Linked DNA regions of Rhodospirillum rubrum ATCC 11170. The protein of the gene in region 1 binds, or shares a complex with, the protein of each later gene. Links are inferred from orthologs where the notes say so. Each region holds a gene or a part of one and is shown on either strand. Other genes may lie near its edges. The genes, in order: RRU_RS07065 and hfq.

Region 1 (10,902 bases):
CTGGCGGCGGTGCAAAAGCGCGGCGGCTGCACCACCGGCGGCAAGACCCTGATCGACGCCCTGGCGCCCGCCGCCCTCGCCGCCCGCGCTGGCGTTAGCGCCGGCGCTCCCTTGCCCGAGGTCCTGGCCGCCGCGGCGGAAGCCGCCGAACAGGGCATGGAGGCGACCAAGGCGATGATCGCCACCACCGGCAAGGCCCGCACCCTGGGCGAGCGCTCGCTCGGCCATCCCGATCCCGGCGCCATCTCGCTCGCCATCGTGCTGGCGGCGATGAGTTCCCACGTTCCCGCGCCCGCCGGCGCGGCGTGACCCGATCATAGGAGATCCCTATCATGGCGGAAACCGCCAAGCCTAAAATCGTCGTCGGCGCCGATCACCTGGGGCGGGAGCTCAAGGATCTGCTGCGCGATCACCTGACCGCCCAAGGGTATGAGGTTTGCGACATGGGGACCGCCACCAGCGATCCCGTGGATTACCCCGATGTCGCCCTGCCGGTCGCCCAGGCCATCGCCAAGGGGGACTTCGATCGCGGCATCCTGGTGTGCGGCACCGGCGCCGGTGTCTGCGTCAGCGCCAACAAGGTGCCCGGGGTGATCGCCGTTCAGGTTAGCGATCCCTATACCGCCGAACGCGCCCGGGCCAGCAACAACGCCCAGATCATCACCTTTGGCGCCCTGACCATCGGCCCGGCGACGGCCAAGGCCCTGACCGACATCTTCATGGCCGCCGAGTTCCAAGGGGGCGGTTCGGCCAAGAAGGTTCAAAAGATGCTTGATATCGACCAGCATTACAAAAAGCTGGCCAGCTGACCCCCCTATCGCCGATCCCGTCTTGTTCGAGGCCCGGCCGCCGAGAAGCGGCCGGATAGAGAAGGAGTTTGTCCGATGAACGCCCGATTGTGGATCGGAACAAGCTGGAAGATGCACAAGACCATCGCCGAGGCCGAGGCCTATGTCGGCGAACTGACCGCCTCGCCGCTGCTCGACCGGGTCGAGGCGTTCATCGTGCCGCCCTTCACCGCCCTGGCCGCCGTCCACCGGGCTTTGGGCGACGCCCCGGTCCACCTGGGCGCCCAGACCATGCATTGGCAAGACGAGGGGGCGCAGACCGGCGAGATTTCCCCGCTGATGCTGCGCGATTGCGGCGTCGGTATCGTCGAACTCGGCCATTCCGAGCGCCGCGCCAGCCATGGGGAAACCGACGCCACCGTCAACGCCAAGGTGGCCAGCGCCCTGCGCCACGGTTTGCGGCCGCTGATCTGCGTTGGCGACCAGGGCGACGACCTGGACGCCGGAGCCTCGATCGAAACGGTCCTGCGCCAAGTCAAGCTGGCCATCAAAGGCATCGACACGGCCAGCCTGGGCCGGGCGCTCATCGCCTATGAACCGGTCTGGGCGATCGGCGAAGCCGGGCGACCGGCCGAACCGGCGCATGTGGCCGAGGTTCATGGCGCCCTGCGCGCCATGCTCGGCCAACGGGGCTTGGCTGCCCTGCCCCTGCTTTATGGCGGCAGCGTCGATCGCGCCAATGCCGGGGCTCTCACCGCCCTAGCCAACGTTGACGGCCTGTTCGTCGGCCGCGCCGCCTGGACGGCGCGCGGCTTCGAAGAGGTGATCGAGGCCGCTTTGCACGGGGCCAAGGACCGGGCGGGTCTTGCGTAATTCCTTAAATCGCAATCGATTTAGGGATAAATTTATGCGACACATCAAAGCGTTACAGCATCTCAAAGCCGTGCTGCCAACACCTTCGGGACGCTGTAACCCGGCAGAGAACGCAAGGGGTGCCACCCCTTGCCATGGATGACTCAAAAACGGGAGGTTTTGGCGATGTCCGAAACCAAGCTCGACGCCCTCCGGCGCCACACCATCATCGTCGCTGACAGTGGCGATATCGACGCGATCCGCTCGTTTGCCCCCCAGGACTGCACGACCAACCCCAGCCTGATCCTCAAGGCGGCGAAGATGCCCGCCTATGCCGGGCTGATCGCCCAGGCGATCGAGGCGGGCAGCGCCGAGGCCGGGCCGTCCGAGGGGCTTATCGACCGCATCCTTGACCACCTCGCCGTGACCTTCGGCAGCGAACTGGCCCGCATCGTCCCGGGCGTGGTGTCGACCGAGGTCGACGCCCGGCTGTCTTTCGACACCCAGGCCACCGTCGCCCGGGCCGAGCGGCTGATCGGCCTTTACGCCGCCCGTGGCGTGGCGGCCGAGCGCATCTTGATCAAGGTCGCGGCGACCTGGGAAGGCATTCGCGCCGTCGAGATCCTGCAAAGCCGCGGCATCGCCTGCAACGTCACCCTGGTCTTCTCGCTGGCCCAGGCGGTGGCGGCGGCCGAGGCCGGGGCGTTCCTAATTTCGCCCTTCGTCGGCCGCATCCTCGATTGGCACGTGAAGGCCAGCGGCAAGAGCTTTGACATCGACGAGGATCCGGGCGTGCGCTCGGTGACCGAGATCTACACGTATTTCAAGCACTTCGGCTACAAGACCATCGTCATGGGCGCTTCCTTCCGCTCGAGCGCCGAGGTCGAGGCGCTGTGCGGCTGCGACCGCTTGACCGTCAGCCCGGCCCTGCTCGACCAGTTGCGCAGCCAAACCGGCGATGTGCCCAAGCGCCTGGACCCGGCCGCCAGCAAGGCGGCGACCATCTCCCGCTTGGCCGTCGACGAGGCCTCCTTCCGCTGGCAGATCAACGAGGACGCCCTGGCAACCGAGAAACTGGCCGAGGGCATCCGCCTGTTCAACGCCGATACCGACGCCCTGCGCCGCACCATCGCCGAAACCCTGGCCAAGCGCGCCTCCACCGTCGCCTGACCGGCGGATCGCTTCTAACCACCCCCAACCGCCCGGCCGCTTCCGCTGCCGGGCGGTTTTTTCATGCCCGGAAGGGATTGAGGGATTCCTCGAAAACCCTTTCTTTTGGAAAGTATCCTTATACGCCCCGTTCGCACAGTATTACCGCTTCGGTCCGAAGAGTTCCCCCAGGGTTTATTTTCATCATAATTTATCAAAGACCCATGAACCCATCGTCTTTTCCCGGAGTTACAGCAGCGACATAAAATCGGGCGACCTCCCGCTTCGCAGGGGCGCCCTCTGGGACTGCGGGAGACTATTTGATGGCCAAACGCTCAACCGACGCCCTGACCCCGGCCGAAATCGCCGACGCCAAAATTCTGCGCGGCACCGGGGGCGAAACCCATCAGATCGCCGAGGGCGACACCCCCGTGCTGACGACCCAGCAGGGGATCCCAGTGGCCGACGATCAGAATTCCCTGCGCATCGGCCCACGTGGACCAACCCTGCTGGAAGACTTCGCCTTCCGCGAAAAGATCTTCCATTTCGACCACGAGCGCATTCCCGAGCGCATCGTTCATGCCCGGGGGTTCGGCGCCCATGGCACCTTCGAAACCTATGAAGACCTAAGCGCCCTGACCTCGGCCGATATCTTTCAGCGCGCCGGCGAAAAGACCCCCGCCTTCGTCCGCTTCTCGACGGTGGCGGGCAATCTCGGCTCGTCCGATGTCGCCCGCGATGTGCGGGGATTCGCCGTCAAGCTTTATACCAAGCAAGGTAATTGGGACATCGTCGGCAACAACATCCCGGTGTTCTTCATCCAAGACGCCATCAAGTTTCCCGATCTGATCCACGCCGCCAAACAGGAACCCGACAGCGGCTTCCCCCAGGCGCAAACCGCCCACGACAATTTCTGGGACTTCATCTCCCTGATGCCGGAATCGCTGCATATGGCGTTATGGATCATGTCCGATCGCACCATCCCGCGCTCGTTCCGCTTCATGGAAGGCTTTGGCGTTCATACCTTCCGACTGGTCACCGCCGAGGGCAAATCCAGCTTCGTCAAATTTCACTGGAAGCCCAAGCTTGGCCTGCAGTCGGTGGTGTGGAACGAGGCGGTCAAGATCAACGGCGCCGATCCCGATTTCCACCGCCGCGACCTGTGGTCGGCGATCAAGCGCGGCGATTATCCCGAATGGGACTTGGGTCTGCAGGTTTTTGATGACGCCTTCGCCGACAGCTTCCCCTTCGATGTGCTGGACGCCACCAAGCTGATCCCCGAGGAATTGGTGCCGATCCGCATCGTCGGCCGCCTGGTGCTAGATCGCACCGTCGATAACTTCTTCGCCGAAACCGAACAGGTGGCCTTCCATACCGCCAACATCGTGCCCGGCATCGATTTCACCAATGATCCCCTGCTTCAGGGCCGCAATTTCTCCTATCTCGACACCCAGATCAAACGCCTGGGCGGCCCCAATTTCACCCATCTGCCGATCAATGCCGCCAAGTGTCCCTTCCACAGCTTCCAGCAAGACGGCCATATGGCCTTCGTCAATCCGAAAGGTCGGGCCAATTACGAGCCGAATTCCTGGGGACCGGGCATCGGCGGCCCCCGGGAATCACCCGAAAGCGGCTTCCACAGCTTTCCCGCCGAGGACGGCGGCGAGAAGCGCCGGGTGCGCGGCGAGTTGTTCGCCGATCACTACAGTCAGGCCCGCCAGTTCTACCGGAGCCAGACGCCCGTCGAGCAAACCCACATCAAAGATTCGTTCGTTTTTGAACTGAGCAAGGTCGAAACCCCGGCCATCCGCGCCCGGGTGGTGTCGCATCTGCTGACCATCGATCAGACTCTGGCCCAGAAAGTGGCCGATGGCCTGGGGCTGGCCGAGCTGCCGGAAGCGGCTAAACCGGCCCGCCCGCTGGTCGAGGATCTGCCCGCCTCGCCGGCGCTCAGCATCCTTCTCAACCCGCCCAAGGATTTCTCCGGACGCAAGGTCGGCGTGCTGGTCAGCGATGGCGTCGACGGCGCCTTTCTTGACGAGATCGAGCGCCTCCTGACGGCGGAAGGCGCCCAAATGGAGGTGATCGCCCCCAGGGTCGGCGGCTTCACCGCCAAGGATGGCACCCTGCGCCCGGCCCACCAGAAGGTGAACGGCGCCCCTTCCGTGCTGTACGACGCCGTCGCCGTTCTTCTGTCGACCGAGGGCGCCAAGCTTCTGCTGAACGAAGCCACCGCCAAGGATTTCGTCAGCGACGCCTTCGCCCATGCCAAGGTCATCGCCTTTACCCAGGCCGCCCAGCCCTTGCTGGAAAAGGCCGGGGTGATCGCCGACGAGGGCTGCCTGCTGCTTGATACCCCCGCCAAGGCCGAAACGTTCCTCGGCCTCTGCCGCAAGGGCCGGCGTTGGGAACGCGAGGCCAAGGTTCACGCGGTCTAGGGCAAATCCAGGGCGGCCCGAGCCAGCAAGTCTTTCCCTTTGCCGGTTCCACGACACCATCAATATCAAAGCGCTTCTCAAAGATTTCTGGCAAAGCGCTCTCTTTGCAACCCAAACCAAAACGGGAAGTTAATTCGGTAGTACTCCCGATAACGACAAAGGAGATTTAGAAGATGACCGAGACTCCTCGCGAACATTTGATTGATTGGCTGCGCGACGCTTATGCCATGGAGATGCAGGCGGAAAATATCCTTGAGAAAATGGTCTCCCGCCTGAAGGCCTATCCGGTGCTGGAAGCCCGCGTCAGCCAGCACCTCGTCGAAACACGGGCTCAGGCCGAAAAGGTCAAGGGCTGCCTGCATCAGATCGATGCCGACACCTCGGCGATCAAAACCGGCATCGCCTCGCTGATGGGCACCACCCAGGCGCTGTCAGGGGCCCTCGCCTCCGATGAAATCATCAAGCACGCCGCTTTCAGCCTGTCCTTCTCGCATTTCGAGATCGCCACCTATGTGACGGTGATCGCCGCGGCCGAGGTCGCCGGGGAAACCTCGATCAAAAGCACGCTGGAGTCGATCCTGACCGAGGAAGAGGCGATGGCCGCTTGGCTGCGCGAGCACCTCCCCGGCATCGTCAAACAGTACTTGCTGACCGGCGAAAAGCGCTAACTCGAAAACCGGCAACGAAACGCCCGGACCTCGGCAAGCGGGGTCCGGGCGTTTTCGCGTGGCGATCACCGCCCCCGCCCGCCTTTATCGGCCAAGCGGGGGTGAAGTGATTACCGGCGGCGTTTGCCGGCGCGGGCGGACTGGCGCTGGCCCTGGCCCTGGCCACCGGGGATTTCGTCGGCTTGCGGGGCAACGGGGATTTGCTGTTTCTCCCCCTGATCGGTCAGGCCGGGCACGTCGCCCTGGGCCTGGGCGACCTCCAGGGACTCCCCGGCGGGTTCCATGGCGTTATCAAGGGCGATCAGAGTCGCATCGGACTCGCTTTCGATCGCCAGAAGCTGTCGGGCCGCCTGCCAATGGCGCAGGGCCTGCCCCTCGGGGCAGCCGTCTTCCAGCCACAAAAAATAGGCCCGCTCGCGGACGCTGTTTTCCCAGGTGGTCTTCTCGTCATCGGTCATCATTGGATTTCCTTTCGCTCCCCGCAGCGCGGGCAGCCCGAAAGAGCCGATCTTGGCGAACCGCGCGCCCCAGCCCCTTCACACCGCGCCAGAGGATGTCCTTTGGCGCGGCGCTGTGGATCGACAGCCGGGAAAGGCGGGGGCGCGCGGCCGTCAAGGCCTTGGCTTAGTTCGCCACGCCCATGCTCGCCGCGATCCCTTCGATCTTGGTCAGATGCGCTTCCAGGGTCGGCAGGGTTTCCTGGGCGAAGGTCTTCAGCGCGGCGTTATCGCCCGAGGTGACATAGCCCTGGAAAAGGGCGATCGTCGTCTTATGCCCCTCAAGCTGGTCCTTGGCGTAAGGCTTGTCGATCTGATCGCCGGCCTTCTTCAAAGCCTCGATTTTCGCCTCGTGCGGCGGGTCAAGCTTGGTCGGCACGGTCAGCTTCTGCTGCTTGGCGATGGTTTCAAGCGACTCATTGGCCTTGGTATGGTCGCGAACCATCATCTGGGCGAATTCCTTCAACTCGGCATCCTGGGCGTGGCTCAAGGCGAGTTTGCTCGACTCGACTTCGAAAAGGCCACCGACGGCCGCCTTATCCACGAAGCTTTGGGCGGGTTCCGCGGCAAGGGCCGCCGAACCAAAGGCCGTCGTCGCCGTCACAATCAACGCATAAAAGAAACGGTGGCTACGCATGGGGAATCTCCCTCATTGGGTGAGTATTTTTGCGATATCCCCATAACCTTTTAGTGTGAAAGAAGTTCCCGCCCCTAACGCCCCCCTGGCGAAGAGGTAAAGAGATCAGCAAACCCTCACGTCGCTTTGGCGACGTGATCGGGCTTACCCTTAAGCTTGGTGGAGGCCAGCTTGCGAAGCTCGCTTTCACTCATCGATTCCACCATCTCCTTCGAGGCGCCTTTCAGGGCGCTTTTCTTGGTTTTGCCCCGCTTGGCCGAAAGGGCCGCACCGGCGGCCTTCTGCTGAGCCTTTGATTTGGCGGACATGGTCGCTCTCCTTGAAAAGACGTGACCCCGGCCGATAAAACCGCCAAGCCCGCCCCCGGGTTCCCCGCCCGCCCTCGCCAAAAGAAAAGGCCCGGCGGCGCAGAAGCGCGCACCGGGCCCGAGGGTCTCAGTCTGGCTCAGTGCATGAAGAATTGGGCGATCAGGGTGGCGCCCAGGAAGGTGCCGGCATTGGCCATCAGCGAAACGACGACGATGCGCCAGCCCAGCTTGCGGAAGGCGGGAACGTCCTTGGCGATCGACAGTCCGGCGAAAGCCAGCAGCGGCGTCGCCAGAGCCATGAAGTTGAGCTTGCCGGTCAGCGCGGTGATTTCGGCGGCATAGGGCGTGCCGGGATAGGTCAGGGCCATGGCGACCAACGACACCCAGACAACGGCGGGAACCACCTTGCGGGTGGCCACATAGGCGCCATAGCCGACGATCACGGTGCCAAGCAGGATCGCCAGCCCGGCGAAAACAGCGGCATCGGGGATGATCTTGTAGGTGATGGTATTGCCAATCAGGGCCATCAGACCGGCGATGATCCAAACCGTCAGGATGGTCGCCGGCGACAGCTTGGCGGCGGGCGCGGCCTCTTGCGGCGCGGCGGCGGCGGTCTTGGCCGCAGCGGCGGCGGGCTCGGCCGCCGGAGAGGCCGCGCGGCCGAAGCGGCCAAGAATGGGCTCGAGAACCCCATAGGCCCAGACGGTGAAGGGCAACGACAAGAACAAGGTGAAATAGGTGCCGATGGTCGTCGTCACCAGATTGCTGGCGGCGGCGAAGGTCACCACGTCCTTGGCGATCTCCGGGGTTTGCAAGGCGGCGATAGCGCCCGAGGCGGCGGCCATCAGGCTGCCCGAGCCAACGCCCGCCCCCATCGCCAGGGCGCGGGGATCAAACAGGCCAAGGCCGGCGATGAACCCGGCGAAGATCGAAATGAAGATGGCGCCGAAGATCGTTCCGGTCATGTATTCGGCTAGCACGCCCCGGCCCTCGGGGCTGTCCATGCCGTATTTCTCGCCGATGATGGCAAGGCTGGGCTCGCGACCGACCGAGAAAGTGGCGCCGATCGCCTCGCGCTTGATGCCCAGCAACAGGGCGACGGGCAGGCCGAAGATCATCGTGCCGAAGAAATGACCGAACTCCTGGAAAACCAGCGCCCAGCCCGCATCGAAAATCTTGGGCAGATTGCCGCCAACCATCAGCCCCAACTTGCCGATGAACAACATCAAGGCCGGCTGCAGCAGCAAGGCGGCCAGGGTTTGATGGCGTTTGGCGATGCGCACCGGCGCGGGCAGGCGGTTGGCCGCCAAGCCCCAGACGGCCCCCAGCAAAAGCGCCCAAAGCAGCGGCAGCAGCACCACCTTGTAGCTGCCGCCCAAGGGAACGCTCACATTGCCGATCGTCTCGGCGACAAGCACGCAAAGCGCCGTACAGGCGAAAACCTTGATCGTGTCGGCCGCCAGTCCCGACGACGCCCTCGGCATCGCCATCCTGTCCGCAGTCCTCATGGAAACCCTCGTCATGATGCGTGGTCGCCCGGGCCGCGCGCCCGGAGGGAGTATCGTTTTGCCGTATCGGCGGCGTCGCGTGCGTGAACGCCGCCGTGAACGACCCGTGAAATGCGCGATGACACTAATAAGACTGGAGAATTTTATCTAGGAAGATCCGACCCTTATAAGGGCATCAGGGTGGGTTTTAGTTCTATATGCTGGTTTTTTGAGCAAAACCTTCAATGAATACCGCCACTATTCGGCGGAATTACTTATTTGCTGACCAATAGGTGGCGAGCCACCCCACAGCCCGTGAAAGCGCCCCCTTCGACAGGGGCCCGCCATCCCCGGCGAAGGCGCCCCCCGGCGCGGCGAGTCTCGCCCCCCACTCCGATAAGGCCGCGCCTTTTCGCCGAAATCGGGCCCGAAAACAGCACCGGTCGTTCAGCGGCCGGGCGTGGTGTCGCGCCCCTGCCGGCGCTCAAAGGCGCGCATCACCGGCGTCACCGTCGCGCCGTGCAGGAAAATCGAGACCAGGATGGTGAAGGCCAGGGTGCTCCACAGCAGGTCTTCCCCGTCAAAGCTCCCCCGTCCCAGGGCATAGGACAGATAGTAGATCGAGCCGATGCCGCGAATGCCATAAAGGCTGATGATGGCCCTTTCGGCCAAAGGGCCGCCCATGCCCGCCAGACCGATCCAGGCGGTCAGTGGGCGGACCACGACCAGCGCGATCAGGCCGAAAGCCACCCCTTCCCAGGTAAGCCCCGCCAAGAGGCCCGCTCCGCTGAGCGCCGCGCCGAACCCGACCAGCAGGGCCATCATCAGCAGCCGCTCAAGGGCCTCGGCGAAATCATGCAAGGTCCCCTGATAGGCGTGACGGCGCTCACCCGCGCGCAGGGTCAGGGCGGCGACGAAGACGGCGAGAAAACCATAGCCCTGGACCATTTCCGTCAGGCCATAAACGACGCAGGTGATCCCCAGGGCGACGAAGCCATCCCCCGAGCGCGACAGCCTCGCCCGATGGGGAACACGAAACAGCAGCCACGCCAAGCCGTGACCGACCAGAACGCCCATCGCCAAACCGGCGCCCAGTTTCCAGACGATATCAACGCTTAGCCAGTGGCCAAGCCACGGCTCGCCGGTCTTGCCGGCGACGGCCAGGGCCAGGGCGGCGTGAACGAAGGGAAAGGCCAAGGCGTCGTTCAGCCCGGCCTCCGAGGTCAGGGCGAAGCGGGTCTGGTTTTCCTCGCCGGAATTGGGCGGGCCGACCTGGATATCGCTGGCCAGCACCGGATCGGTGGGCGCCAGCGCCGCCGCCAGCAATAGGGCCGCGGCCGCCCCCAGCCCCAGCACAAGCCAGCCAACCAAGGCCAGCCCGAGGATGGTCAGCGGCATCGCCGCCGCCAACAGCCGCCCGGTCACGGCCCAGCTTTTCCAGCCAAAAGGACGGTCGATCTTCAGTCCGGCGCCCATCAGCGACAGGATGACGAGCATTTCGCTGACCCGCTCGATCACCGGCAGATGATCCTGGGGCCGGGGCACCACGCCCGCCAGCGGCGGCAGGGCGAAAACCGCCGCGCCGATGGCCACGCACAGGATGGGAAGCGACAAGGGCGCTTCCCTGAGAACCATCGGCAACCACGCAGTCAGCAGAACCAACGCGCCGAAGCCGACCAGGACGATGATATAGGAGTCCACAACCCATCCCATGACCCGGAACCGCCCCGCCGGGGGCGTTCGCCTCTCCCCCAACGGGGGCTGGTCAAGGCCGGTTGCGCGTTTGATCGATAATGGTTCTTAGAACCCCAAAGCGCAGCCGTCCTTGCGCTGATCGGAGCCGCCGGCCAGCAGGCCGCTTTGCGGATCGATCCAGATCGCCTGGGCGCCGCCGATGGGATTGGCCGCCGTCGTCACCCGGTGGCCGCGCGCCGCCAGGGCGGCCAGCACCCCGGCCTCGACGGTCGGTTCGACCTCCAGCGTGCCGCCAAAGCCAAAGGCGCGCGGGGCGTCGATGGCTTGCTGCACATCGAGACGGCGATCGAGCACCCCCGACAGGAAGGCGGCGTGACCGGCGG
Region 2 (10,826 bases), 380 kb from region 1 along the record:
GGAGATCCGCATCGATCGCCGCCCGGTGACCTTGCTGGTGCGGGTGGCGGCGGAATGCTCGGCCCAGGGGATCACTGGCTTCGTCTTCACCTTCGATGACATCACCGAATTGCAATCGGCCCAGCGCAAGGCGGCCTGGGCCGATGTCGCCCGGCGCATCGCCCATGAGATCAAGAACCCGCTGACGCCGATCCAGCTTTCGGCCGAGCGCCTGAAACGCAAATATCTCAAGCAGATCACCGACGATCCCGAGACCTTCGCCCGCTGCACGGAAACCATCATCCGCCATGTCGGCGATATCGGCCAGATGGTCGACGAGTTCAGCGCCTTCGCCCGCATGCCCGCCCCGGAGATCCGCCCTTGCGATCTGGGCGAATTGGTCCTTCAATCGGTGGTTCTTCAGCGCACGGCCTATGGCCAGATCGGCTTTTCCACCGAGCTGCCCGAGGGCAAGGTGATCGTGGCCGCCGATGGCCGCCAGATCACCCAGGCCCTGACCAATCTTCTGAAGAACGCCGTCGAGGCCATTCAAGGCCGCGATCGCCCGGCCGAGGGAGCGCCGCCCTTGCCAGCCGGGCGAATTGCCGTCAGCCTGACCCTGACAAACGATCAGGCGGTGGTTCGCATCGTTGACAATGGCCGGGGGCTTCCCGACATGGAGACCAAGCGGCTGACCGAACCCTATGTTACCACGCGGGCCAAAGGGACCGGCCTTGGACTGGCCATCGTCAAGAAAATTCTGGAAGATCATGGCGGGGATCTGGTACTTGAAAACGCTTCGGGCGGGGGGGCCGCCATTTCGCTGACACTCCCCCTCACTCCCGTGGTTCGCGCCGCCGACCCCGGGTTCGCATCCCAACCGCCCCTTCAGGCCGATCCAATCCATGGCGCATGACATTCTCATCGTCGATGACGAAGAAGACATCCGCATGATGCTCGCCGGCATCCTGGAGGACGAGGGCTACGACACCCGCGTCGCCGTCGATGCCGACAGCTGTTTCAAGGCCATCGACGAGCGCACGCCCGCCGTGGTCATCCTTGATATCTGGATGCAGGGCAGCCGGCTTGACGGCCTGCAGGTCCTTGAGGAACTGGCCCGCGATCATCCCTATCTGCCGGTGGTGATGATCAGCGGTCATGGCACCATCGAAACCGCCGTCAGCGCCATCAAGCAGGGCGCCTTCGACTTCATCGAAAAGCCCTTCAAGGCCGACCGCCTGCTGCTGATCATCCAACGCGCCATCGAAACCGCCCAGCTCAAGCTTGAAAACGCCGAACTGCGCATGCGCGCCGGCCCCGAGACCCAGATGATCGGAGACTCGGCGCTGATCGGCCATGTGGCGCAAACCATCGCCAAGGTCGCACCCACCGGCTCGCGGGTGCTGATCTCCGGGCCGCCGGGAACGGGCAAGGAAGTGGTGGCGCGGATGATCCACGCCCATTCGCCGCGCGCCCAGAACCGGCTGGTGGTGGTCAATTGCGCCGCCATGCATCCTGACCGCATGGAGATCGAACTGCTCGGCGCCGAGCCGGGCAGTGGCGACGGCGCCGATTCCTATCGTAAGATCGGCCTGTTCGAACAGGCCGACGGCGGCACCTTGCTGCTTGACGAGGTCGCCGACATGCCCCTGGAAACCCAGGGCAAGATCGTGCGCATCCTGCAGGACCAAAGCTTCGAGCGGGTCGGCGGCGGGCGGCGGATCCGTGTCGATGTCCGGGTGATCGCCAGCACCAACCGCGATCTGGCCCAGGAGATCGCCCTTGGCCGCTTCCGCGAGGATCTCTACTACCGGCTGAACGTCGTGCCGATCCGCCTGCCGGCCCTGCGCGAGCGCCGCGAGGACATCACGCCCTTGGCCCTGCATTTCATGGACCGCGCCGCCTCCAGCGCCGGCCTGCCGCCCCGGCCCTTCGGCGAGGACGCCCTGGCCGCCTTGCAAAGCTATGACTGGCCGGGCAATGTCCGCCAGCTGCGCAATGTCGTTGACTGGTTGCTGATCATGGCGCCCGGCGAGGCACGCGAGGCGATCCGCGCCGATATGCTGCCCGCCGAGATCGGTTCGGTCACCCCCGATTCCCTGCGCCTCGATCGCTCGGGCGAGATCATGACCCTGCCCCTGCGCGAGGCCCGGGAAATGTTCGAGCGCGATTATCTGATCGCCCAGGTCACGCGCTTTGGCGGCAATGTGTCGAAAACCGCCGAATTCGTTGGCATGGAGCGCTCGGCCCTGCACCGCAAGCTTAAAAGCCTGGGGGTGGGCGGATCCGATCGCCAGAAGGTATGACCCATTTTGTTCCCTTAAGGACCCTCCGGCCATGAAAGTCATCGTTTGCGGCGCCGGACAGGTCGGCTTTTCCATCGCCCGCTATCTCGCCGCCGAGAACAACGACGTGACGGTGGTCGATCAGCGCCCCGAGCTGATCCGCTCGATCTCCGACACCCTCGATGTCCAGGCGCTGGTCGGCTATGCCTCCCATCCCGGGGTGCTGGAAAAGGCCGGGGCCGAGGACGCCGACATGCTGATCGCCGTGACCCATGCCGATGAGGTCAATATGGTGGCCTGTCAGGTCGCCCATTCGCTGTTCAACGTGCCGACCAAGATCGCCCGCGTGCGCAACCAGAATTATCTTCAGCCCCATTGGGCCAATCTGTTCTCGCGCGAGAACATGCCGATCGACGTCATCATCAGCCCGGAGATCGAGGTGGCGCGCGCCATCATCCGCCGTCTCCAGGTGCCCGGGGCCATGGATATCATTCCGCTGGCCGGCGACCGGGTGCGGCTGATCGGCGTGCGCTGCACCGAGAACACCCCGGTCGTTCATACGCCGCTGCGCCAGCTCACCCAGTTGTTCCCCGAGCTCAACATCGTCGTCGTCGGCATCGTGCGCAACGACCGGGCGATCGTGCCGAGCGCCGAGGATCAGATGCTGCCCGGCGACGAGGTCTATTTCGTCGTTTCCACCGACCGCACCCAACGCGCCCTGTCGGCCTTTGGCCACGAGGAGACGGCGGCGCGCCGCGTGCTGATTTTCGGTGGCGGCAATGTCGGGCTGTTCCTGGCCCAGGCGCTGGAACGCGATTTTCCCCAGGTCAGCGCCAAGATCATCGAGAACAACAAGGAACGCGCCCAGCATGTCGCCAAGACCCTGGACCGCACCATGGTGCTGCTGGGCGACGCCCTCAATCCCGAGATGCTGGAAGAGGCCGGGGTGGCCCAGGCCGAGACCGTGGTCGCCGTCAGCAATGACGACGAGACCAATATCCTGGCCTCGCTGCTGGCCAAGCGCTATGGCTGCCAGCGGGCGATCACGCTGATCAATAAATCCACCTATAATTCCCTGGTCGGCACCGTCGGCGTCGATGTGGTGGTCAATCCGCGCACCATCACCGTGTCCAAGATCCTCCAGCATGTCCGGCGCGGCCGCATCCACAGCGTCCATTCCCTGCACGAGGGCTTTGGCGAGTTGATCGAGGCCGATGCCCTTGACACCTCGCCGCTGGTCGGCAAGCCGCTCAAGGATGTCAATCTTCCCGCCGGCGTGCTGCTGGGCGCCATCGTGCGCGGCACCCAGGTGATCAGCCCGCGCGGCACCACGGTGATCCAGGGCGGCGACCGCATCATCCTGTTCGCCTCGACCGCGGCGATCAAAAAGGTTGAAAAGATGTTTTCCGTTCGCATCGAGTTCTTCTGAACCCGATAGGCGGGCAAATCGCCGTTACGATCCGTTCCCGATTGCGAGGGGATTTGCTCTGGGCGTATTTTTCGGCAAAGAGGGTACCCGCCCTTCGCCGAAGGTGCTTAAATCCGCTGTCCCGATCGATCCTGGGCCCGGCGCGTGTAGCGCATCGGGTTCTCCCACACATTCGCTCCCGGAGTGCGCGCAGTCATGTCCCGCATCGCCTATGTCAACGGTCAGTATGTGCTTCATCGCGACGCCGCGGTCCATATCGAGGATCGCGGCTACCAGTTTTCCGACGGTATCTACGAGGTGACGGCCATCTATAAGGGCCGGCCCGTGGATAACGACGGCCATTGGGACCGCCTGGAGCGCTCGCTGCGCGAACTGAGGATCGACATGCCGATGACCCGGGGCGGCCTTGATCTGGTCGCGCGCGAGGTGGTTCGCCGCAACCGCGTGCGCAACGGCATCATCTATATCCAGATCACCCGGGGCGTCTCGCCGCGCAACCATCCCTTTCCCAAGGACACCCCGCCGTCGATCGTCATGACGGCGCGCCACGGCCTGGGCTCGAAGCCCGAAGTCGCCGCCAAGGGCGTCAGCCTGATCAGCCATCCCGATATCCGCTGGGGCCGGCGCGACATCAAGACCGTTTCGCTGCTGCCCAACGTGCTGGCCAAGCAGGCCGCCTATGAGCAGCACGCCTATGAGGCGATCCTGGTCGGACCCGATGGCATGGTCAGCGAATGCTCGTCGTCCAACGCCTGGATCGTCACCAAGGATGGCGCCCTGGTCACCCGGCCGCTGTCCAACGACATTCTCGGCGGCATCACCCGCAAGCGGCTGATCGATCTGGCCGACGCCGAGGGGCTGCGGGTCGAGGAGCGGTCGTTCTCCCTCGACGAGGCCAAGGCCGCCCGCGAGGTCTTCGTTTCCTCGACCAGTTCCTTCGCCATGCCGGTGGTCCGCATCGACGACAGCGTCATCGGCAATGGCCACCCCGGCAGCATCGTGACCAATCTGCGCGCCCGCTATTTCGACTTCCTCGAGTCGGCAAGCGGTCCGCTGTGGTATGGCCACTGATCCCGTGAGCATGGGTCTTTCCCTGGAAACGGCGCGCCCCCCGCGCGCCGTTCTCTTCGACTGGGATAATACCCTGGTCGATTCCTGGCCGGTCATCCATCAGGCGATGAACACCACGCTGGTGGCGATGGGCCACGACCCCTGGCGCATCGAGGAAACCCGGACGCGCATCGGATTGTCGTTGCGCGATGGCTTTCCCCAGCTTTTCGGCGCGCGCTGGGAAGAGGCGCGCGACATCTATTACGCGGCCTTCCGCGCCGTTCACCTCGACCTGCTGCGCGAGCTTGACGGGGCGCGCGATCTGCTGGCCGCCCTGGCGGCGCGCGGCGTGTTCCTTGGGGTGGTCTCCAATAAGACCGGCGCCTTCCTGCGCGAGGAGGTCTCGGCGCTTGGCCTGGACACCCTGTTTGGCGCGGTGATAGGGGCTGGCGACGCGGCCCGCGATAAGCCGGCCGCCGATCCGGCGCTAATGGCCCTGGACATCGGCGGCGTGGCGCCTGGACCCGACCTGTGGTTCGTCGGCGATGCTTCTGTCGATCTGGCCTGCGCCGCCCAGATTGGTTGCCTGGGGGTGCTGCTGCGCCCCGAGCCGCCGGCGCCCGGCGAATTCGCCGACCATCCCCCCGCCCTTTATCGGGCGGGATGCCGGGATCTGCTGGCTTTGCTGGAGCGGGTGGGCGCCTGACGCGCCGGCTGCGCAAAAAAGCGCCACACCTTTTCCGCGTCTCCTTTACGGGCGCAGTCTGGGTTTGCCAAGCCCCTGGGAAGAATGATACCAAGGAAGCACCGGTTTTTGCCGCGCTGCGGAATCTTCGCCCCGCGAAGGATATCCTGTCGGCAAAACCGGTTATAAAAAGTGGGGCAGCCGGATAAGGCGCGGCGTCACTATAACAATGCGGGCGTCCAATCCCCTCGGGGACAAGAACGATTGAAAAAAGGGGCATGTAATGCCGGCCGAAAAGACTCAAAATGTTCAGGATGTCTTTCTGAACTATATTCGCAAAAACAAGGCTCCGGTTACGATCTTTCTGGTGAATGGTGTTAAGCTTCAGGGAATCGTGACGTGGTTTGATAATTTTTCGTTGTTGCTGCGTCGCGATGGACATACGCAGCTTGTTTATAAGCATGCCATTTCGACGATCATGCCGGCGTCGCCGGTGCAACTGTTCGAACCCACCAAGGAAGAAGTCGAGGCCTGAGACACCCTTTGTCCGCTGATCACGATCAGGAAGGCCCGCCGTCCGCATCCCGGGCGGCGGTGCTTCATCCTTTTCTCCGCAAGGGCCGTCCGGCCGCGCGGAGCCCCGAGGCTCGACTGGCCGAAGCCAACGGTCTGGCCGAAGCGATTTCCCTGGATGTGGCCCTGTCGGAAACCGTGCCGATGGCCCGGGTGGTGCCGGCCACCTATATCGGTGGCGGCGCGGTCGAACGCATGGCCGGGATCATCGCCGCCGAGGCGATTTCCCTGGTGGTCGTCGACACCCAGCTTTCCCCCATTCAACAGCGCAACCTGGAACGGGCCTGGGCCTGCAAGGTCATCGACCGCACCGGCCTGATCCTCGAGATTTTCGGCGAGCGCGCCCGCACGGCCGAAGGCCAGATGCAGGTTGAACTGGCCCATCTGACCTATCAGCGCTCGCGTCTGGTGCGCAGTTGGACCCATCTTGAGCGCCAGCGCGGCGGCGTCGGCTTTCTGGGCGGTCCGGGCGAAACCCAGATCGAGCTTGACCGCCGGCTGATCGGCGATCGCATCACCCGCCTGCGCAAGGACCTGGAAGAGGTGCGCCGCACCCGGGGATTGCACCGCGAAGCCCGCGCCCGCGTGCCCTATCCGGTGGTGGCGCTGGTCGGCTATACCAATTCGGGCAAATCGACCCTGTTCAACCGCCTGACCGCCGGCGGCGTTCTCGCCAAGGACATGCTGTTTGCCACCTTGGATCCGACGATGCGGTCCCTTGACCTGCCTTCGGGGCGCAAGGTGATCTTGTCCGATACCGTCGGCTTCGTCTCCGACCTTCCCCACGAGTTGGTCGCGGCCTTCCGCGCCACCCTTGAAGAGGTCAAGGCCGCCGATGTCATCGTTCATGTCCGCGATATCGCCGGCATCGACAGCGACGCCCAGAAGGCCGATGTCGAGGTGGTCTTGCGCGAGATGGAGCTTGATGAACGGGTCGAAAGCGGCCTGATCGAGGCGCTGAACAAGATCGATCTGCTCGATTCGGAACGGCAGGCCCAGCTGGTCGAAGACACCGCGGGCCGCGACACCCTGGTGCCGGTCTCGGCGGTGACCGGGGCGGGGACCGACGCGCTGTTGGCCCGCATCGACGCCCGTCTGGCCGAAAGCCGCATCGTTCTTGGCCTGTCCATTCCGCTGAGCGACGGCGCCACCCTGGCCTGGGTCTATCGCAAGGGCGAGGTTCTCGAGCGTCACGACGACGAGGAGCAGGCCCATCTCACCGTTCGCCTCGATCCGGCCGATATCGGCCGCCTCGATCCGCGCCTGCGCACCCCCTGACCACCGAAAAAAAGCCCCCTCCGCGCCCCGCCAAAACCGGGCGGGGAGGGGGCTTTTTCGTGCGAAAAACCACAGGATGTGTGTTACGTCGCGCGGAATACCAGGCCATGGTATTCGTGACTGGGTAAGTGACACGGAATGGCGGGGGGAAAGGGCAGGGGGCGCGGCACTCGGCGCCGGGAGCAAGGGGGCTTGATCGCTTCGCCAGCCGTTGATCGGTGGAGAGTACCGATCGGTCAGATCTTCCTCGGATCCGTAAGCACGGCGACGTGCCCTTCGATCCTTTTGCCCGCCAAGGAGCTTTTCAACTTGCGCGGTGGGATACCCGTCTGACGGGCGGGCGAGGCCGGAAAAACCCCTTGTCGGCCGGCTCGAATCCCTGGACCCTTCTATCCTGCGCCGCCCGTCGGGGGATGTCTACTAGCAAAATCCCGTTTGATGGACTCCCCGGGGTCGCGGCGGCGGTGGAGAGGGTCCGTTAACCCGCCAATGCTATGCCAAGGGGGAGGACCAGCCGTTCAGAGCAAATCGCCGAGCCCTCTGAGCCAGGGGGCGCCTATGATTTGCTTGACTGTCAAAGTCTTGGGGCGGGGGGCGGCGAGCGGAGTTCGCGCTCCCCGCTCTAGTAGACGGGAAACGCCAAGGGTTCGGGGGGACGGGCGATGTCGACAGCCGAGGGACAGAATCGCTGGCGCCAGAAGAACAAGCTGGTCAAGCGCCAACTCAACGTCATGGCCCGCACCTTCGTCCATGACACCCTGGAGCGGGTGGCGGCGGAAAACGCCCTGCGCGGCAAGGCCGAGGCGGTGACCTATGCGGCCTTCATCGTCATGGCGCTGGAGCAGCACGCCACCTTGAACCCCGAGGCCAGACGGCTGCTCGACATCTACCGCGAGGCCTATCATCGCGACCGCGATATCTATGCCCCCTGACCCTGGCGGTTTTTCTTGCGCGGCCGGCGATTGGGCCCAATCATGGGGGCATGCTAGTCGATCCCGATGCCGTTACGGCGCTGATCCGCGCGGTGGTGGATGCGGAGGTTCTTCCCCGTTTCCGCAATCTTTCCGCCAAGGACATTCACACCAAAAGCGGTCCCCTTGATCTGGTGACCGAAGCCGATCTGCGCGCCGAGGCGGTGCTGAGCGAAAAGCTCTGCGCCCTGCTGCCCGGCTCGCAGGTGGTCGGCGAGGAGGCGGTTCATACCGACCCCGGGGTTCTCAGGCGGCTTGGCGGCGATGCCCCGGTGTGGATCATCGATCCGGTCGATGGCACCGGCAATTTCGCCCGGGGCGACGACTTGTTCGGCTGCATCGTCGCCCTGGCGCTGCGCGGCGAAACCGTCATGGGCTGGATCGATCATTGCGTCGAGCGGCGGACGGTTTGCGCGGTCAAGGGGCGGGGGGTCCGCCAGGGCGGCCAGATCCGCCATCTGCCCGAGGCGCCGGCGGCCGATCCCGCCCATCCTTTGGCTGCCCTGCGCGGCCATATCGGCGGGCGGGCGCTGATGACGGCGCTGCGTCCGCGCGTCGCCACCATCACCCGGGCGAGCAGCGCCGCCCATGCCTATCTTGCTTTATTATCCGGGCAAATTGATTTCGCTGTTTTTACCCGGATGAAAGTTTGGGATCACGCCGCTGGCATTCTGATCCACCGCGAGGCCGGCGGCTGCGCCCGGCTGATTTCCGGCGAGGACTACGCCCCGACCCAAACCCAGGGCATGCCCCTGATGGCGCGCAATGAGGAGCGCTGGGGGCAATTGGCCGGGATCATTCGCCAGACGGATGCGGTGGCGGTGCCATGAATTATTCACCCGGGCAATAAAGACGAGTCATTATAATCCTGGTATAAATCCCGCTCCCGACGTCTGGAGTCCGCGATGACCCAGGATCTTTCGACCCCCTGCACGGCGTTCGATGGCCCGCGCCGGCTGCTCTCCGGTCCGTTGATCGAGGTGGCCCTGGCGGTGAAAACCGCCGCCGATGGTGGCGCTCCCGGGCCGCTGCGGATGTTTGACGATACCAGCGGGCGGGCGGTAGCCCTTGACCTGCGCGGCGGCAAAAGCGATCTGGTCTCGCGTCTGGTCGCCGCCGCCCCGCTTCCTTCTCCCCAAGCCACGTCCTCTTCGCCCGCAGCCGCCTCCCCCCGGGGACGGGGCCGGCCGAAGCTGGGGGTGGTCGCCCGCGAGGTCACCTTGTTGCCCCGGCATTGGGACTGGCTGGCCGCCCAGCCCGGCGGCACTTCGGCGGTTTTGCGCGATCTGGTCGAAGAGGCGGCCTCCCGGGACGGCCTTCGCCAGCGGGCGCTTTTATCGCGGGAGGCGGCCCATCGCTTTGTGCTGGCGATGGCCGGCGATCTGCCCGGCCATGAGGAGGCGGCGCGGGCGCTCTTAGTCGGCGAGGACGCCCTGTTCGCCGAGCGAAGCCAAGCTTGGCCGGCCGACATCCGCCAGCACGCCCAGGCCCTGGCCTTCGCCGGCCCGCCCCCCGAAAGCGATCCCCTTTAACGCGGGTTAGTCTTTGCCGAGAGGCGCCGCCTCTCGGCGCTCTCCGCGAAGGGCCAAAGGCCCTTCGAACCCCGGGAAAGGTCGCGGTTGACGTTCCTTCCGGGCGACGCGCCGCCAAAACAGGGGGGTGGAGGGCCCGTGGCCCTCCGCGGGATTGCCAAGGGGCGCGCCCCTTGGCGTGCATCCCTCGTTACAAGGGCGGGCTCTTAGCGGGCGGGTTGGGCGGGGATTTGCAAGCGGGGGACGGCGGCCGGCGAGCGGGTTAGATCGATCTCGATGAAGGGCGGCGGGCTGGCCAGGGTGGCGATCGTCCAGTCATAGATCATGAAGCGGCCGACATCCCGGGCGGCGGTGGCCATCGGATTGCCCTTGAGTGGCAGGCCGTCGCTGACGACGCGAAAGCGTCCCTGCATGCCCAGGCCGGCGCTGGCGATGCGATCGCGGTCTTCGGTTTTCAGCGACCGGGCGCGGATGATCGCCCGGCCATCGTCAAAGGTTTCCAGGGAAATCAGCGCGTCGCTGCGCCGGGGGAAGGCGAAGATATCGCGCGCTCCCAAATGGCCGAGCCGCTCATAGCTGACCTTGAAACGGCCGCCGCCCAGCGGAACGATGGTTTTGAAGGCCTCGTCCCGGCTGAGGTCGCGGATCAGGATATCGGTTTTCTCGGTGATTTCGGCCGGGGTCAGCTTGCGGGCGCGGATGTCGTCGGCCAAAGGCACCCAAACCAGATCCCCCTGATACACCAGGGCGTAATCGCCATTGCGCGACAGCCGGACCTCGGCCAGGAAGCGATCGGGCAGCCAGCAGGACGCCAGCAGCAGGCAAGCCGCGACCGTGATGATCGCCGCTTTTAGGCGGCGATCAAAAGTTTGCGCCGCCCAGCGGGGACGCGAATCGGGGGAGGGGGCCGTCAGGTCGGTTCCCCGCGTTCCCGGCGTTTGGCGTCGCGCCATAGCTCTTCCATTTCCTCCAGGGTCGAGTCCGCCGGGCCGCGACCGCTTTCCGCCAGACGGGATTCCACATGGCGAAAGCGCCGATCGAATT

What was found.
Region 2: the proteins of RRU_RS07065 (region 1) and hfq are in contact, whole or in part, in a crystal structure (PDB 3VU3), measured with the Escherichia coli proteins. The link is inferred for Rhodospirillum rubrum ATCC 11170 from one-to-one orthologs.

Annotation. Positions count from the first base shown.
Region 1 is NC_007643.1:1,590,528-1,601,429, reverse strand. Bases 2,678-5,669 are described here. They hold RRU_RS07065 (catalase), read left to right. Parts: upstream 2,678-3,112; coding sequence 3,113-5,227; downstream 5,228-5,669. Other genes in these bases: RRU_RS07060 (ferritin-like domain-containing protein), read left to right, coding at 5,401-5,669; tal (transaldolase), read left to right, coding at 2,678-2,810. Also shown: dihydroxyacetone kinase subunit DhaL, read left to right, coding at 1-309; RRU_RS07080 (RpiB/LacA/LacB family sugar-phosphate isomerase), read left to right, coding at 333-809; RRU_RS07075 (triose-phosphate isomerase), read left to right, coding at 885-1,661; more of tal, read left to right, coding at 1,827-2,677; more of RRU_RS07060, read left to right, coding at 5,670-5,895; RRU_RS07055 (DUF2934 domain-containing protein), read right to left, coding at 6,006-6,356; RRU_RS07050 (DUF4142 domain-containing protein), read right to left, coding at 6,520-7,029; RRU_RS07045 (DUF3008 family protein), read right to left, coding at 7,146-7,337; RRU_RS07040 (DUF3100 domain-containing protein), read right to left, coding at 7,475-8,827; RRU_RS07035 (cation:proton antiporter), read right to left, coding at 9,272-10,537; RRU_RS07030 (gamma-glutamyltransferase family protein), read right to left, coding at 10,625-10,902.
Region 2 is NC_007643.1:1,970,676-1,981,501, forward strand. Bases 4,422-7,337 are described here. They hold hfq (RNA chaperone Hfq), read left to right. Parts: upstream 4,422-5,711; coding sequence 5,712-5,963; downstream 5,964-7,337. Other genes in these bases: RRU_RS08730 (D-amino-acid transaminase), read left to right, coding at 4,422-4,764; RRU_RS08735 (HAD family hydrolase), read left to right, coding at 4,754-5,449; hflX (GTPase HflX), read left to right, coding at 6,023-7,279. Also shown: RRU_RS08715 (sensor histidine kinase NtrY-like), read left to right, coding at 1-895; RRU_RS08720 (sigma-54-dependent transcriptional regulator), read left to right, coding at 885-2,285; Trk system potassium transporter TrkA, read left to right, coding at 2,317-3,693; more of RRU_RS08730, read left to right, coding at 3,889-4,421; RRU_RS08750 (hypothetical protein), read left to right, coding at 7,942-8,211; RRU_RS08755 (inositol monophosphatase family protein), read left to right, coding at 8,262-9,080; RRU_RS08760 (DUF2239 family protein), read left to right, coding at 9,156-9,782; RRU_RS08765 (hypothetical protein), read right to left, coding at 9,989-10,735; mazG (nucleoside triphosphate pyrophosphohydrolase), read right to left, coding at 10,693-10,826. UniProt on the Escherichia coli protein: RNA chaperone that binds small regulatory RNA (sRNAs) and mRNAs to facilitate mRNA translational regulation in response to envelope stress, environmental stress and changes in metabolite concentrations.